DNA from 2 places in the Pseudomonas pichavaramensis genome. Region 1 is predicted to be linked to the other one. Evidence: predicted binding sites of a transcription regulator. Region 1 holds the regulator's gene; the other holds the start of a gene.
What was found. Region 1 encodes FliA, which starts transcription of late flagellar genes. Its sites were predicted from a motif close to CTAAAGTTTNNNNNNNNNNNGCCGNTAA; they were not measured.
Positions count from the first base shown of each region.

Region 2: the regulator FliA is predicted to act here: its motif matches at 4,841-4,868, upstream of ACJRW5_RS12980 (methyl-accepting chemotaxis protein).

Region 1 covers NZ_JBJKFJ010000002.1:224,321-231,902, forward strand. The annotation lists gene ACJRW5_RS04590 (chemotaxis protein CheA) at 1-721, opposite strand, end outside; gene ACJRW5_RS04595 (protein phosphatase CheZ) at 735-1,523, opposite strand; gene ACJRW5_RS04600 (chemotaxis response regulator CheY) at 1,543-1,917, opposite strand; gene fliA (RNA polymerase sigma factor FliA) at 2,018-2,764, opposite strand; gene fleN (flagellar synthesis regulator FleN) at 2,761-3,591, opposite strand; gene flhF (flagellar biosynthesis GTPase FlhF) at 3,700-5,010, opposite strand; gene flhA (flagellar biosynthesis protein FlhA) at 5,022-7,151, opposite strand; gene flhB (flagellar biosynthesis protein FlhB) at 7,412-7,582, opposite strand, start outside.
Region 2 covers NZ_JBJKFJ010000007.1:38,406-45,987, reverse strand. The annotation lists gene ACJRW5_RS13005 (sigma-54-dependent transcriptional regulator) at 1-802, shown strand, start outside; gene ACJRW5_RS13000 (DUF3429 domain-containing protein) at 870-1,337, shown strand; gene ACJRW5_RS12995 (AAA family ATPase) at 1,305-1,856, opposite strand; gene pnuC (nicotinamide riboside transporter PnuC) at 1,853-2,422, opposite strand; gene ACJRW5_RS12985 (hypothetical protein) at 2,478-3,092, opposite strand; gene ACJRW5_RS12980 (methyl-accepting chemotaxis protein) at 3,100-4,734, opposite strand; gene ACJRW5_RS12975 (undecaprenyl-diphosphate phosphatase) at 4,987-5,817, shown strand; gene ACJRW5_RS12970 (DUF1294 domain-containing protein) at 5,814-6,536, shown strand; gene ACJRW5_RS12965 (MmcQ/YjbR family DNA-binding protein) at 6,522-6,875, opposite strand; gene ACJRW5_RS12960 (helix-turn-helix domain-containing protein) at 6,899-7,582, opposite strand, start outside.

The DNA.
Region 1 (7,582 bases):
GATCGAGCAGCGCTTCGAACTCGTCATCGGTGATGTCGTCACTGGCAGGTGCTGCAGCGGGCGCAGCAACACTCGCCGGGCTCGCCGACACCTCGACCGTGCCGCTGAATTGACCTTTGCCATGCAGCTGATCGAGCAGGGACTCGAACTCGTCATCGGTGATGTCGTCACTGGAGGTCGCCACTTCTGCGGCCGGCGCATCACCCAGTGCGTCGAGCAATTGCTCGAATTCATCATCAGTGATGTCACCCGAGAGCGTTGGCGCGACCACGGGCTCTGGCTCAGGCTCGGCCTGCTGCGCAGGCGCAGCAGCCGGAGCGGCCTCTGCCCCAGCAGGCTCAGCCAGGCGCGCCAGTGCGGCCAGCAACTCAGGGGAAGCAGGCGTAGGTTCGCGGCGCTCACGCACCTCACCGAACATGCCATTGACTGCATCAAGAGCCTCGAGCACCACATCCATCAGTTCCGAGTCGACGCGACGCTCACCCTTGCGCAGGATGTCGAACACGTTTTCGGCGATATGGCAGCACTCCACCAGCTCATTGAGCTGGAGGAAGCCCGCTCCGCCCTTGACGGTATGGAAACCGCGAAAGATGGCGTTGAGCAGGTTCATGTCGTCCGGTCGGCTTTCCAGCTCGACTAATTGTTCGGACAACTGTTCGAGAATCTCGCCGGCCTCTACCAGGAAGTCCTGGAGGATCTCTTCATCGGCGCCGAAGCTCATATGTGTGTGCTCCTTAGAACCCTAGACTGGACAGCAGGTCGTCGACATCGTCCTGACTGGAGGCAACGTCATCACGCTTATCGGCATGAATCTGCGGACCTTCACCCCGCGATGGCTCTTTTGATTTTTCCTGTTCGGCACGCAGCACTTCATGGTCATGCTGAATACCGGCAAAACGATCGACCTGACTGGCCATGAGCATCAGTTTCACCAGATTGCTCTCGACCTCGGTCACCAACTGGGTGACACGCTTGATCACCTGCCCGGTAAGGTCCTGGTAGTCCTGCGCCAGCAGAATATCGTTGAGGTGATTGGACAACTTGGCGCCGTCACGCTCGCTGCGAGCCAGAAACAGCTCGACACGCTTGGCCAGTTCGCGAAACCCGTCAGCCCCAATCTCGCGACGCATGAAGCGACCCCATTCCGCCCCCAGGCTTTGCGCCTCATCGCTCAGGTCATTGACCAACGGAGCGCTCTGCTCCACCAGATCCATGGTGCGGTTGGCAGCCCTTTCGGTCTGGGTAACGACGTAGTTCAAGCGTTCGGTCGCATCGGCAATCTGCGAAAGCTCCTGCGCATGCGGCATGCGCGGATCGATCTGGAAATTGACAATGGCGTTGTGCAGTTCACGGGTCAGCTTGCCAACCTCGTGATAGAGCCCGTGGTCACGGACCTTGTTGAGCTCGTTGATCAGTTGCACCGCGGCGCCGAAATTGCCTTGTTCGAGGCTATCGACCAAATCGCGGGCGTTGTTCTTCAGGGTCGACTCGAGGTCACCCATCGTGGAGTCATCATGTTCCATAGCACCCTCGCGGCCGACATCAGCCGTTGACCCGCTCGAAGATCTTCTCGATCTTTTCCTTCAGCACCTGGGCGGTGAAGGGTTTGACCACGTAGCCATTCACGCCGGCCTGGGCCGCCTCGATGATCTGATCGCGCTTGGCTTCAGCAGTCACCATCAGCACTGGCAGATGCTTGAGGCGCTCGTCAGCGCGCACGGCACGCAGCAGGTCGATGCCGGTCATACCGGGCATGTTCCAGTCGGTCACCAGAAAGTCGAAGCTGCCACTTTGCAACATCGGCAGCGCCGAAGTGCCGTCATCGGCTTCTGCGGTGTTGGTGAAACCCAAATCCCGCAAGAGGTTCTTGATGATCCGTCGCATCGTCGAAAAATCATCAACGATGAGGATTTTCATGTTCTTGTCCAAGTCGACCTCCGTACAGTCCCAAACGTATTGCGCTCGCAACTACGTCCTTTAATCGTGAAACCGCTTGCGCCTGCGAGTAAGCCGCCCTTCAGCCGGCGCGCCATTCGCTCAGTCGTGAGCGCAGGCGTGCCGCGCACTGACTGTGCAATTGACTCACGCGCGACTCGCTAACCCCCAGCACTTCACCGATTTCTTTCAAGTTCAGTTCTTCATCGTAATACAGCGCCAGCACAAGACGTTCACGCTCCGGTAAGCCGGCGATGGCATCGGCCAAAGCCGCCTGGAAGCGTTCGTCTTCGAGGTCCCGCGAAGGTTCGAGATGGGTGTGCCCGGCGTCTTCATGCAACCCTCCGTGCTCGCCGTCCTGCAGAAGGTCGTCGAAGCTGAACAGGCGGCTGCCCAAAGTGTCGCCAAGAATGCCGTAGTAATCCTCCAGACTCAATTGGAGTTCGGCCGCAACCTCGTGATCTTTAGCGTCACGCCCGGTACGGGCCTCCACGACACGAATCGCATCGCTGACCATGCGACTGTTGCGGTGCACCGAACGCGGCGCCCAGTCGCCCTTGCGCACCTCATCGAGCATGGCCCCGCGGATACGAATTCCGGCGAAGGTTTCGAAGCTGGCTCCTTTGCTGGAGTCGTATTTACGTGAAGCTTCGAGCAAACCGATCATGCCCGCCTGGATCAGATCATCGACCTGCACGCTGGCCGGCAAACGTGCCAGCAGGTGGTAGGCGATACGCTTGACCAAGGGGGCATAACGCTCGATCAACTGGTGCTGGGAATCCTGCGCCTGCGCCTTGTTGTACATACGAAGTCCAGAAGCTGCTGTCATACGGCGCTGTCAGCCGTCGGTTGCTGCACCAGACGCTCGACAAAAAACTCCAGATGGCCACGGGGGTTGGCCGGCAGCGGCCAGGTGTCAACCTTCTGGGCAATCGCCTTGAACGCCAGAGCGCACTTGGATCGTGGGAACGCTTCATAAACGGCACGCTGCTTCTGTACGGCCTTGCGCACGCACTCGTCGTAGGGCACGGCACCGACATACTGCAGGGCGACGTCAAGAAAACGATCCGTCACCTTGGTCAGCTTAGCAAAGAGATTGCGACCTTCCTGCGGGCTGTGGGCCATATTGGCCAGCACACGGAAACGGCTGATGCCATGGTCGCGATTGAGCAGTTTGATCAGCGCATAGGCGTCGGTGATGGAGGTCGGTTCATCGCACACCACCACGAGAACTTCCTGCGCAGCACGAACGAAGCTGACCACCGCATCACCGATACCGGCTGCGGTATCGATCACCAGCACGTCAAGATTCTCGCTGATATCGCTGAATGCCTGGATCAGCCCGGCGTGCTGCATCGGCGTGAGGCTGACCATGCTCTGCGTGCCAGACGCTGCCGGCACGATGCGAATACCACCCGGGCCCTGCAGCAATACGTCGCGCAGGTCACATTCGCCAGCAATCACATCGGCCAGCGTACGCTTGGGCGTAAGGCCCAACAGTACATCGACGTTAGCCAGGCCTAGGTCGGCGTCCATCAGCATGACTCGGCGGCCGAGGTCAGCCAGGGCCATGGACAGATTCACCGACACATTGGTCTTGCCGACGCCACCCTTGCCGCCGGTCACCGCGATCACCTGTACGGGATGCATACCCATGTTCTTTCTACACCTTGTCTAACTTCGACTTGGCCATCCCAGATCGATTACCTGTGGAGGCCGTTCACTTCTGCGTCATGACGCGGGAGGGTGCAACAATACCGTCCGTTATCCGGCGCGCTGCGCCGGCTGCTGATAGAGCCCGGCGAACAGCTGCGCCATGGCATCTTCACTCGGCTGCTCCGCAGACTGCAGTCCTACTGCACGACTGACCAGTTGGTGACTACGCGGCACCTGCAGGTCATCCGGAATTCGCGGTCCATCAGTGACATAGGCTACCGGCAGTTGCTGGCCTATAGCCAGACCCAATACCTCACCCAGGCTGGCAGCCTCGTCAAGCTTTGTCAGTATGCAGCCTGCAAGGCCGCAACGCTTGTAACTATGGTAGGCCGCCTTGAGCACTTGGCTCTGACTCGTTGCCGCCAATACCAGATAATTCTTTGCCTTGATCCGCGCCGAAGCCAGACTTTCCAGCTGCAAACGCAAAGCCGGATCGTTGCCCGGCAGGCCGGCGGTGTCGACCAGCACCACGCGCTTCTTGGCCAGGGGGGTCAGAGCCTGTAACAGGGACTGCCCTGGATCGACCTGAGTCACCGATACGCCAAGGATACGCCCAAGCGTCTTGAGTTGCTCTTGCGCGCCAATACGATAGCTATCCATACTGACCAGAGCGACCTGTTGCGCGCCGTACTTAAGTACGTAGCGCGCAGCCAGCTTGGCCAGCGTGGTGGTTTTGCCCATACCGGCGGGGCCGACCAGAGCGATTACCCCGCCCTCTTCCAGCGGCTCTACCTTGGGCGTTCTGATGGCGTGAGCCAGATGCGCCAGGATCATCCGCCAGGCCTGACGCGGCTCGGCGATCCCAGACACCTTGTTCAGCAGCGCTTGCGACAGCTCGGCCGACAGGCCCATGCGCTGCAGGCGACGCCAGAGGTTGGCCTGCTGCGGACGACGATTCTGCATCTGCCCCCAAGCAATCGAGCCCAGCTGAACCTCGATCAGCTCACGCAGGCCGTGCAGTTCGAAGCGCATGGCATCCAGCGCGCGCGGGTCAACCGCTGGCGCCGCAGCCGCGACGGCCTCGACAGGACGCTGAGGTTTGACCGGAGTAGCCGGCAGTTCGGGGGCCAGCAGCGACTCGTTGGCGAACAACTGGCGATCCTTGCCAGCGTCCTGCTCGGCACGGGTGGTCAGCTCGGCCTGGGCACTGGCGATGCGTGCCTGGGTCTTGCGCAGCTCGGCTTCCAGCGCCGGGTTCGGCCGTACCGGTGCCGGCGCCTGGTAATCCAGCGCAGCCGTCAGCTCGACGCCACCAGCGACTCGGCGATTGCCGATGATCGAGGCATCGGCGCCCAATTCGTCACGCACCAGTTTCATGGCGGTCCGCATATCGGCGGCGAAGAAGCGTTTGACCTGCATGACCCTTTACCTCAGTTCTGGCCGACCGTAGCGACTATGGTGACCTGCTTGTTGTCCGGAATTTCCTGGTACGCCAGCACATGCATGCTGGGTACCGCCAGCCGCGCGAAGCGCGACAGCATCGCCCGGATCGGACCGGCTACCAGCAGAATCACCGGTTTGCCGAGCATTTCCTGGCGCTGCGCCGCTTCCACCAGGGAACGCTGCAGCTTTTCAGCCATGCCAGGCTCAAGGAGGATGCCATCCTCACTGCCCTGACCGGCCTTCTGCAGACTGTTGAGCAATATCTGTTCCAACCTTGGCTCCAGAGTGATCACAGGCAGCTCCGGCTCTAGTCCCACAATGCTTTGCACGATTGCACGTGCCAGCGAAACGCGGACAGCGGCAACCATAGCGGCGGGATCTTGACTCTTGGGCGCGACGTTGGCGATCGCCTCGGCGATGGTGCGGATGTCGCGCACCGGTACCTGCTCCTGCAGCAGCGCCTGCAACACCTTGAGCAGGGTCGACAGCGACACCAGCCCCGGCACCAGCTCTTCGGCCAGCTTCGGCGAGCTCTTGGCCAACAGCTGCATCAGTTGCTGCACCTCCTCGTGGCCGAGCAGCTCGTGGGCATGCTTGTGCAGGATCTGATTGAGATGAGTGGCAACCACGGTACTGGCATCGACCACGGTGTAACCCAGCGACTGCGCCTGATCGCGCTGCGTCGGGTCGATCCACACCGCTTCCAGACCAAACGCCGGATCCTTGGCGGCAATGCCGTTGAGCGGGCCGAACACCTGGCCGGGGTTGATCGCCAACTCACGGTCGGGATAGACCTCGGCCTCAGCCACGCTGACGCCCATCAGTGTCAGGCGATAAGCGTTGGGCGCCAGGTCGAGGTTGTCGCGAATATGCACGGAGGGCATGAGAAAGCCCATTTCCTGCGACAGCTTCTTGCGCACGCCCTTGATGCGCGCCAGCAGCTGACCACCCTGGTTGCGGTCGACCAGCGGAATCAGGCGATAGCCCACCTCCAGGCCGACCATGTCCACAGGGGTAACGTCATCCCAGCCCAGCTCCTTGACCTCTTGCGCCTTCTGCGCTGGCAGCAGCTCCTGCTGACGCTGGACCTCCTTGACCTCCTCTTCCTTGATCTTGCGCTGACGGTGGGCGATCCAGTAGGCGCCAGCGGCGGCAATCAGGCCCAGGCCGATGAAGGAAAAGTGCGGCATGCCCGGCACCAGGCCCATGGCGATCATGATCGCCGCGGCCACGGCCAGCGCACGCGGCGAGGCGAACATCTGCCGGTTGACCTGCGCACCCATGTCTTCGGAGGTGGACACGCGGGTCACCATCACCGCCGCCGCCGTGGACAGCAGCAGCGAAGGAATCTGTGCGACGAGGCCGTCACCGATGGTCAGCAGGGTGTAGACCTTGCCGGCATCGGAGAAGGCCAGGCTGTGCTGCAGCACGCCGATAGCGATACCACCGATGAGGTTGATGAACAGAATCAGCAGACCGGCGATGGCATCGCCACGGACGAACTTGCTGGCACCGTCCATGGAGCCGTAGAAGTCGGCCTCCTGGGCCACTTCGCTACGGCGCTTCTTGGCCTCGACCTGGTCGATGAGGCCGGCGTTGAGGTCGGCGTCGATGGCCATCTGCTTGCCGGGCATGGCATCCAGGGTGAAACGTGCGCTCACTTCAGAGATGCGCCCGGCACCCTTGGTGACCACCACGAAGTTGATGATCATGAGGATGGCGAACACCACGATACCGACCACGTAGTTGCCGCCGATCACCACCTCGCCGAAGGCCTGGATCACCTGGCCCGCCGCGCCATGCCCCTCGTGACCGTTGAGCAGCACGACACGCGTAGAGGCGACGTTCAACGCCAGACGCAGCAACGTCGCCGCCAGCAGGATGGTGGGGAACACGGCGAAATCCAGCGGCCGCAGCGCGTAGATGCTGACCAGCAACACGACGATCGACAGCGCGATGCTGAAGGTGAACAGCACGTCGAGCAAAAATGCCGGAATCGGCAACATGACCATGCCAAGCATGACCAGCAGCAGCAGCGGAATGCCCAGGTTGCCATGACGCAAGCCTGCCAGGTTGCTGCGCACCTCACCGATTAACTGTGCTCGATCTACTGCCACGTGCCCTACCCCAACCATTCAATCTTTTGACGCGAGACTGCGTCCTAGAGGGGTAATGGCAAGAAGCGTTCCAGAAAAGCAGCGGCAAGCAAAAGCACGGTCCCAGGGCGAAATTTCTGATGCCGCGCCGAACACACTCGCCGCGGGGCGCGGCTCCTACGCAAGCGTCGCCCCGGCTAAACACACGACGCAGTTACGTAGCCCGGATTGCATCCGGGCTACCCAAGCGCCCTTCTCGTCCAACCTGCAGTGGCTATGCTCTATTCGTCGCGACGAAGATCCGGCGGAATCGGCAGATCCGGCAACGGCCCTGGGCGCTTGCCCTTGCCGGCGCGGTACTGGCGCAGCTGATAGACGTAGGCCAGCACCTGCGCCACCGCCAGGTAAAGCCCGGCTGGAATCTCCTGGTCCAGCTCAGTGGAGTAGTACAC
Region 2 (7,582 bases), on a different contig from region 1:
TAAGCAACTGGACGAGCAAGGCGGGCGAGATGGGCCATTGCTGATCAGGGGCGAGCGCGGCAGCGGCAAGCACCTTTTGGCGCAACTACTTCATGAGCGGGCGGCGTGTGCAAAGCAGCAAATGATATGTGTCGACGCAGCGGAGCTATCTAGAGGGCTATTTGATCAATCCGGGCATTCAGCGACTCTGGCTGCAGCCGCCGCAACGAGCCTGTTGATCGAGAACATCACGGCCCTCTCTGGTGACGAACAGCTGCGACTACTACGCTGCCTGCAGGCTCAGCCCAGCCTGCGTCTGATTACCCTGAACCAAGGTGAGCTCGAGGACGCGGTGCAGCAGAACCGTTTCCACAGCGATCTCTATCGGCTACTGAGCGCCCGACAACTGACGACCCCAGCCCTGAGTGAACAGCCAGGCGATCTGCTGTTGCTGGCCGAGCACTTTGCCAGGCGTCACGGCGCGGCAATAGGGCGCCAGCACCGGCGCTTCAGTGACGAAGCGGTAGCGGCCATGACGGCATATGACTGGCCCGGTAACGTCCGCGAGCTGCGCCATCGCTTGCTGCGAGCGATGGCTCTGGCGCAAGGGCGACAGATACTTCCCGCAGATCTCGGGCTCGATGCGCCTCAGGCGCTGGAAAATGCCCCTGTAACGCTCGAGGACTACATCTTACGAGCCGAACGGCAGGCGTTGAATGATGTATTGGGTCGCTACACCCACAATATGAGTCAGGCCGCCCGAACACTCGGCGTTTCTCGTCCAACCTTCTATCGGTTGTTGCACAAACATCGGTTGCGCTGAGAGGGCTGGCTGTATCACCAGGGAAACACTGCTAAGGTGCACTGCACACGTATCGCAGGAGATCTTCATGCATCCGTTCGACGCCGAAAAGCCGCCGAAACTGGCTGTATTGTTAGGTTATGCCGGGCTTGCGCCATTTGTCGGCGGTGCGGCCGGAATCTGGATCATTCCACTGGGCTGGCGTCCCTTCGTACTGGCAGCCCTGCTTGATTTCTCCGCTGTGATTCTTGCTTTCATGGGGGCGATCCATTGGGGCCTGGCGATGCGTGCCGAGGAAACCGACGAGAACGCCAAGCTGCAACTGGGCTTGTCGGTAATCCCGCCGTTGCTCGGTTGGGCCGCATTGGCCAGTGGCCTGCCCATGGCGTTTACGCTGCCGATCTTTCTGCTGTCTTTCATTGGGCTTTATCTGGCCGATATGCACGCCGTGAGGGTAGGGCTGGCGCCGCAGTGGTATCCGGCGCTGCGTACCCCTCTGACCCTGGTTGTGTGCGTCAGCCTGCTACTGGCCTGGGCCAGCGTACTGATCCGCTAAGCCGAGCAGCGCCGCCACATGATCCAGGGCGGCTTCGCGACGTTCGCTCCAGGTACCGGAGAGGTTGATAAAGCGTTGCCCGTTGTCGTGCAACCAGTCGTGGCAGGCGCGATGAAAAGCCTGACGCTCAGCCAGCAATGGCTGGCATCGCTGGCCGTCCTCGACCCAGGGCACACCGGCAGGATCAAGTAACAGATGTTGGTCGTAACGGCGGGCCAGCAACTCGTTTTCCAGCCAGTTCGGGCAGTCGTCGAACAAACAGCGACTCCAGAGCATATTGCTCAGCAGATGGGTATCGAGGATCAGCAGTGACGGCTGCGCTGAGCGCGCGGTGTCCTCCCAGGCCAACTGGCCACGCGCGATGGCGTCGATGTCGGCGTAGCAGGTGTCGCGCTGGTGCTGGTCGATGAAATGGCGCACATACTCGCCCACCACCATTCCGCCGAAGCGGGCCTGGATTTCCGCGGCCAACCAGCTCTTGCCGCTGGACTCCGGCCCCGTCAGTACCAGTACCTTCATAACGCACGCTGCAAGGCTGGATCGCGACGCCAGCTCAGCCAACCGCTGATGGCCAGAGCGGTGAATGCGGCGTAGAGCCCGGCGGTAAGATAGAGCTGGCTATGCAGGAAAAAGGCGACGTAGCAGAGGTCAACCGCCACCCAAAGTGGCCAGCATTGCAGGCGTTTTTGTGCCATCCACAGTTGCGCGACCAGACTGAACGCCGTTAGCGCCGCATCCAGCCAGGGGGCGCTGGCATCGGTGTAGTTCGCCATGAGATAACCGAGCAGCCCGGCGCCCAGGGCTCCGATCGACAGGCCTGTTGCCATGCTGACGAGCCCCAGCTGGCTGACCTTGCGCCCATCGTGCTGGTCTCCGCCCCGTGTCCACTGCCACCAGCCGTAGAGCTGCGATCCCGCGAACAACACCTGCAGAAGCAGGTTGGAATACAGCCGCCAGTCATAGAACAGCCAGGCGTACAGCAGCACCATCGCCAGGCCGATGGGCCAGCACCAGGGGTTCTGCCTGACCGTCAACCAGACCGCGATGATGCCGAGCCCGGCAGCAATGAGTTCGAGCCAGGACATCCGGCATCCTCGCAAAGGTGAAAAAAGGGAGGCGATTGTACTGGGCTGGCTGCTTTCAGCACACCAGGCTGTCGGCTTGTCGGTACAGCATCAGCAGCTTGCGGGTGATGGTTTGCTGGATGTCGTCGCGTTCGAAGCTCGACAGTCGTTCCAGGCGGGCCAGCTGCAAACGGTGCAGGTGGATGTAAGGCATCTGCTGGTCGAACTCGCGTAAATCACCTTTCATCAGCACTGGCAGGAACAGATCGCCCTTTGCCTTCTGCTTGCTGATGATCTGGGCCAGCGCCGGCTTGAAGTCCATGGTCTTGGGAGCAGGGCCGCCATCGACGATCTGCGTGCTGAGCAGCAGCCCAGGCTTGCCCAGCACCTTACCGGGTAACACGCAGAGCCCGGTCTTGCGGATGGCCTGGCTGTCGATGCCATGCAGGGTATCGTGAAATGCGTAGGGATTGGGCAGCACGACCATCTTGCGCCCGAGATCGGTAGGGAAGTGCAGGCTGTAGTTGGTATACAGCTGCCCCACCGATTCGGAGTACACGCACAGACGATTTTCGAACAGTTTGATGAAACGTTCGGCCAGCTCTCGCCGGGCCATGCTGTCCAGATCCCAGATCAGGTCCTGGTTCTGCGGCCGACTGAAGTCGACCTCCTGATGTTGCATGTTGCTCATGAACGTCTCATACGCGGAACTGCCCCAGCAGGCGATTGAGCTGGTCAGCCAGTTGTTTCAGGTGCTGGCTGGCAGCACTCGACTGTTCGGCCGCTTCGGCCGTGTTATGGGCCAATGCTGCCGTCTGGGTGACGTTCTGGTTGATGTCTTCCACCACGTGCGATTGTTGCAAGGTAGCGCTGGCGATGGAAGCGTTCAGCCCACTCAGATTACGCAGCGACTGGGCGATTTGCGCAAGACTTTCGCCAGCCTGACTGGCCTGTTCCACGGTGAGTTGCGAGGCGCGGCTGCTTTCGTGGATGACCTTCACGGCGGCCTCGGAGTTGCCTTGCAGGCGCTCGATCATGCCCTGAATCTCGGCAGTGGATTGCTGGGTGCGCTGCGCCAAAAGGCGAACTTCGTCCGCAACCACGGCAAACCCTCGACCCTGTTCGCCGGCGCGAGCCGCTTCGATGGCCGCATTGAGGGCGAGCAGGTTGGTTTGCTCGGCAATCGAACGGATCACTTCCAGGACGCTACCGATCTGCGTGCTTTCGCTGGCCAGCGACTGGATCACTTCCACGGCCTTGTCGATGGTGCTCGACAGTTGGTCGATCTGGCGCAGGCTGGCGTCGATGTTCTGCTGTCCCTGGCTGGCCTGACTCTCGGCGCTCTGCATCTCGCCGGATGCATGCTCGGCATTCTTCGCTACATCCTGTACGCCGTAAGTCACCTGGTTCACTGCGGTTGCCACCAGTTCCATCTGCTGCGCCTGCTGCTGGCTGTGTCGCTGTGCTTCGCTGGATATGTCGCCAAGCGAGGCAGCCGCCTGATCCAGAGAACCGGCTGAGTCGAGCATCTGCCGGATAACCTGGCGCAGCTTGTCGGTGAAGGCATTGAAATAGGTGGCCAGCGAGGTCAGCTCATCACGGCCCCGACTGTCGAGATTGCGGGTCAGATCGCCTTCACCACTGGCGATATTGGCCATTGCCTCTACAGCGGCCTGCAACGGCTGGACGATGCTGCGGGTGATGAGCACGACCAGCGCGGCGAGCAGCACGGCGATGAGCAAACCGATGCCCATCGCACTCAACGCCTGGGTCCTGAACTCGGCCTGAACGTCATCGACGTAGACGCCGGAACCAATGATCCAGCCCCAGGGTTTGAACAGCTCAACGTAGGAGATTTTGGGCACCGGATCACTGGCACCTGGCTTGGGCCAACGATAATCGACCTGACCCGCCCCTTGGCTACGGGTGATGGCGACCATTTCGTTGAATAGCGCCTTGCCGTCCGGGTCCTTGAACGCGGACAGGTTTTGGCCCTCGAGCTTGGCATTCATCGGATGCATGAGCATGACCGGGGTCTGATCATTGATCCAGAAGTACTCCTGACCGTCGTAGCGCAGGCCGCGAATCACCTCCATGGCCTGCTTCTGGGCCACTTCGCGGCTCAGAGTGCCGGCCACCTCCAGCTCGTGAAAGTGCTTGAGAATGCCTGCGGCGCTCTGCACCACATGCTCCGTTTTCTCAGATTTACCCGCGTACAGATCGGTATGGATCTGTCGCAGCATGTAGGCCCCCTGCAGGATCAGTGTCAGGATGGCCAGCACCAGGATCAGCCACAAGCGGCGGCTGATGGGAAGACTACGCAAGCTGTTCATGGACGTGTTCCTGATTGTTGTAATTGTCGGGATCAGGGCAGCCTCGTTCGGAGGGCAAGGCAATACTGTCACATCGAGGCATTATTCACTCTAGTTGTCTGATAGCATTTCGGCAGCTAGGCGCAGAACCTGAACGAGCACCGAGCTAGACCTCGCGAGGAACCTCCGCGACGGCTTTGTGTCCCACGGCGGGGCCTATGTTCCATGTTCTAGTTTTACGCGTAGGTGAGTCGCCGCGCTTTGGGGGAGTTGATGGATATCTGGATGGCCTTTCAGGCCCTGATTCTGGGCATAGTGGAAGGCCTGACCGAGTTCTTGCCGATTTCCAGTACGGGGCACCTGATCGTGGTCGGCGATCTGCTCGGCTTCAATGGGGAAACGGCAACAGCTTTCAAGATCATCATTCAGCTCGGCGCCATTCTGGCGGTCATCTGGGAATTTCGAGCGAAAGTACTGGGTGTAGTAGTGGGGTTACCCAGCGATCCGAAGGCCCAGCGCTTCACTTTCAACCTGCTGCTGGCGTTCATCCCGGCGGTCATCTTCGGCCTGACCTTCGCCGACCTGATCGAACATTGGCTGTTCAATCCGATCACCGTGGCCATGGCGCTGATCATCGGCGGCATCATCATGCTCTGGGCGGAAAAGCGGGTGCATTCGATCAAGGCCGAGTCGGTGGATGACATGAACTGGAAGCTGGCGTTGAAGGTCGGCTTCGCTCAGTGTCTGGCACTGATTCCTGGCACTTCACGCTCAGGCGCCACCATTATTGGTGGCCTGGTCTTTGGCCTGTCGCGCAAGGCAGCCACCGAGTTCTCATTCTTTCTGGCCATGCCGACCATGGTCGCTGCCACTGTTTATTCGCTGTTCAAGTACCGTGACATTCTGCAGGTGAGCGACCTACCGATATTCGCCATCGGCTTCGTCAGCACGTTTATCGTGGCGATGATCACCGTACGCGCCTTGCTCAAGTTCATTACCAATCACAGTTACGCGGTATTCGCGTGGTACCGGATCGCCTTCGGCTTGCTCATTCTCGCGACCTGGCAGCTAAATCTGATCGACTGGAGCACGGCGCAGCCGTGATCGGCAACGAGCGCAGAGGGCGCCTGAAAACTTGGGACGATGCCAAGGGCTTCGGCTTCATCCAGCCGCAGGACGGCGGCGCCGAGGTTTTCGCCCATATCTCGGCGATGCGCGGCGAGCGCAGGCCGCAGCTCGGGGATGAGGTGCTGTTCATCGAAGGGCGTGATCAACGAGGTCGGCCCCGCGCTGAGCATCTACGCTTGGCTGGAGGTCTAAGCCTCGATAATCAGGCAATCCGGCGCAAACCCAGGAATGCCGATACTGCGACTCCCACACCCCGTAAGCCTGTCGTCAGACGGGCAAAGAGAGCTGCGTCCCAGGGCCCTATCCAGAATTTTTCCGTCAAGGCTGTACTCTTCGGCTTGCTCTGCGCCTTGCCACTGTTCGGTGCCTGGCAGTTGCTCGGCAGAGGTTTCTGGTGGGTCGCTCCACTTTATCTGCTGGCCAGTCTGCTGAGCTTCGTGCAGTACTGGCTGGACAAGCGCAGCGCCCAGAGCGGTAGCCGCCGCACAGCGGAGAATACCTTGCATCTGGTGGAGCTTGCAGGCGGCTGGCCGGGCGCTCTGATTGCGCAGCAGGCCTTCAGGCACAAGACGCGCAAGGCGTCCTATCAAGCTGTGTTCTGGTTGATTGTCGCAGCTCATCAGCTGTTCTGGATCGACCTGCTGTTGCTCGATGGTGCCTATATCGCCCGGCACCTTCCCTTATTCGTCCAGTAGCAATCCCGGCTGTAGGCGTTTAGGCAACCGGCGCACTACCAACTGATGCGAACGCGTCAACAGCTGGTGCAATTCGTGCTTGCCGAGTGGCAACTGGCTGGCGTTCATGCTGATCCAATGAGCGCGAGCCAGGTACGGAGCAGGGCGGATACCGGGACGATCGATGTAGCCGAGGAACAGGTCGCTGTCGACCTTGAACGCCAGGTCCTCGCCGAGAAAATCGAGAATGGCGAACATCTTGTTGCCTGCGATAGAAAACACCCGGTTGCTGCCCCATTTGAGGTCTTCGCGAGCGCCTGGCAGTGCCAGGCAAAAGTTGGCGATCTGCTCGGGTGTCATGCTGGCCCCCTCAAACTGTCGATTCATTGCGCTGCGGCCTGCGCACGCTCATAGGCCTGAGTCATGATTCGCCAGGTATGTGCATCGGCAGGAATCAGGTGCTCGATGCGCAAGGCTGCGACAGTGATGTCGAGCGGCATACCGAATGTCGTGAAGGTAGAGAGAAAGCGCAGCTCGCCCTCCGCCGAATCGATGCGCGTCATCACCAGGGGCGCAGTTTCATCCGTCGCCGCCGGCGGGCCGACTGGCGCCGGCAGCTCTGCAAGCAGGCATGCCAAGTCAGGGTTCGCCAACGCCTCGCGGGAAGCACGTTGCCAGGCAACCGTACGAATTTCTTCGGCGTTGAGCAGCAGATCGCCCAGGCCACCGGATTGCAGCAACGTGACCAGCAGGTTCAAACCGTCTACAGCATGCACCGGCAGGCCCAGCAAGTGAAATAGCGCAGCGGTGCTGGCATTGGCGGCCAGCACCTGCCATTGGCTGTCCAGAACAATAGCGGGCGCTGGGTTGTTGGCGTGCAATACATGGTCGATTGCATCACGAACAGCCTCCAGCGACGGTGAAACCAGCGCGGCGGCGCCGTAACGAGGGGCGTAACCGGCGGCCACAAATATGCCGTTGCAGCGCTGCAGGGGCGCCTCCAGTGCCATCAACAATGCGTGCAAGGTCGCAGGGCTGGGCCTGGCGCGCCCGGTTTCGATGCAGCT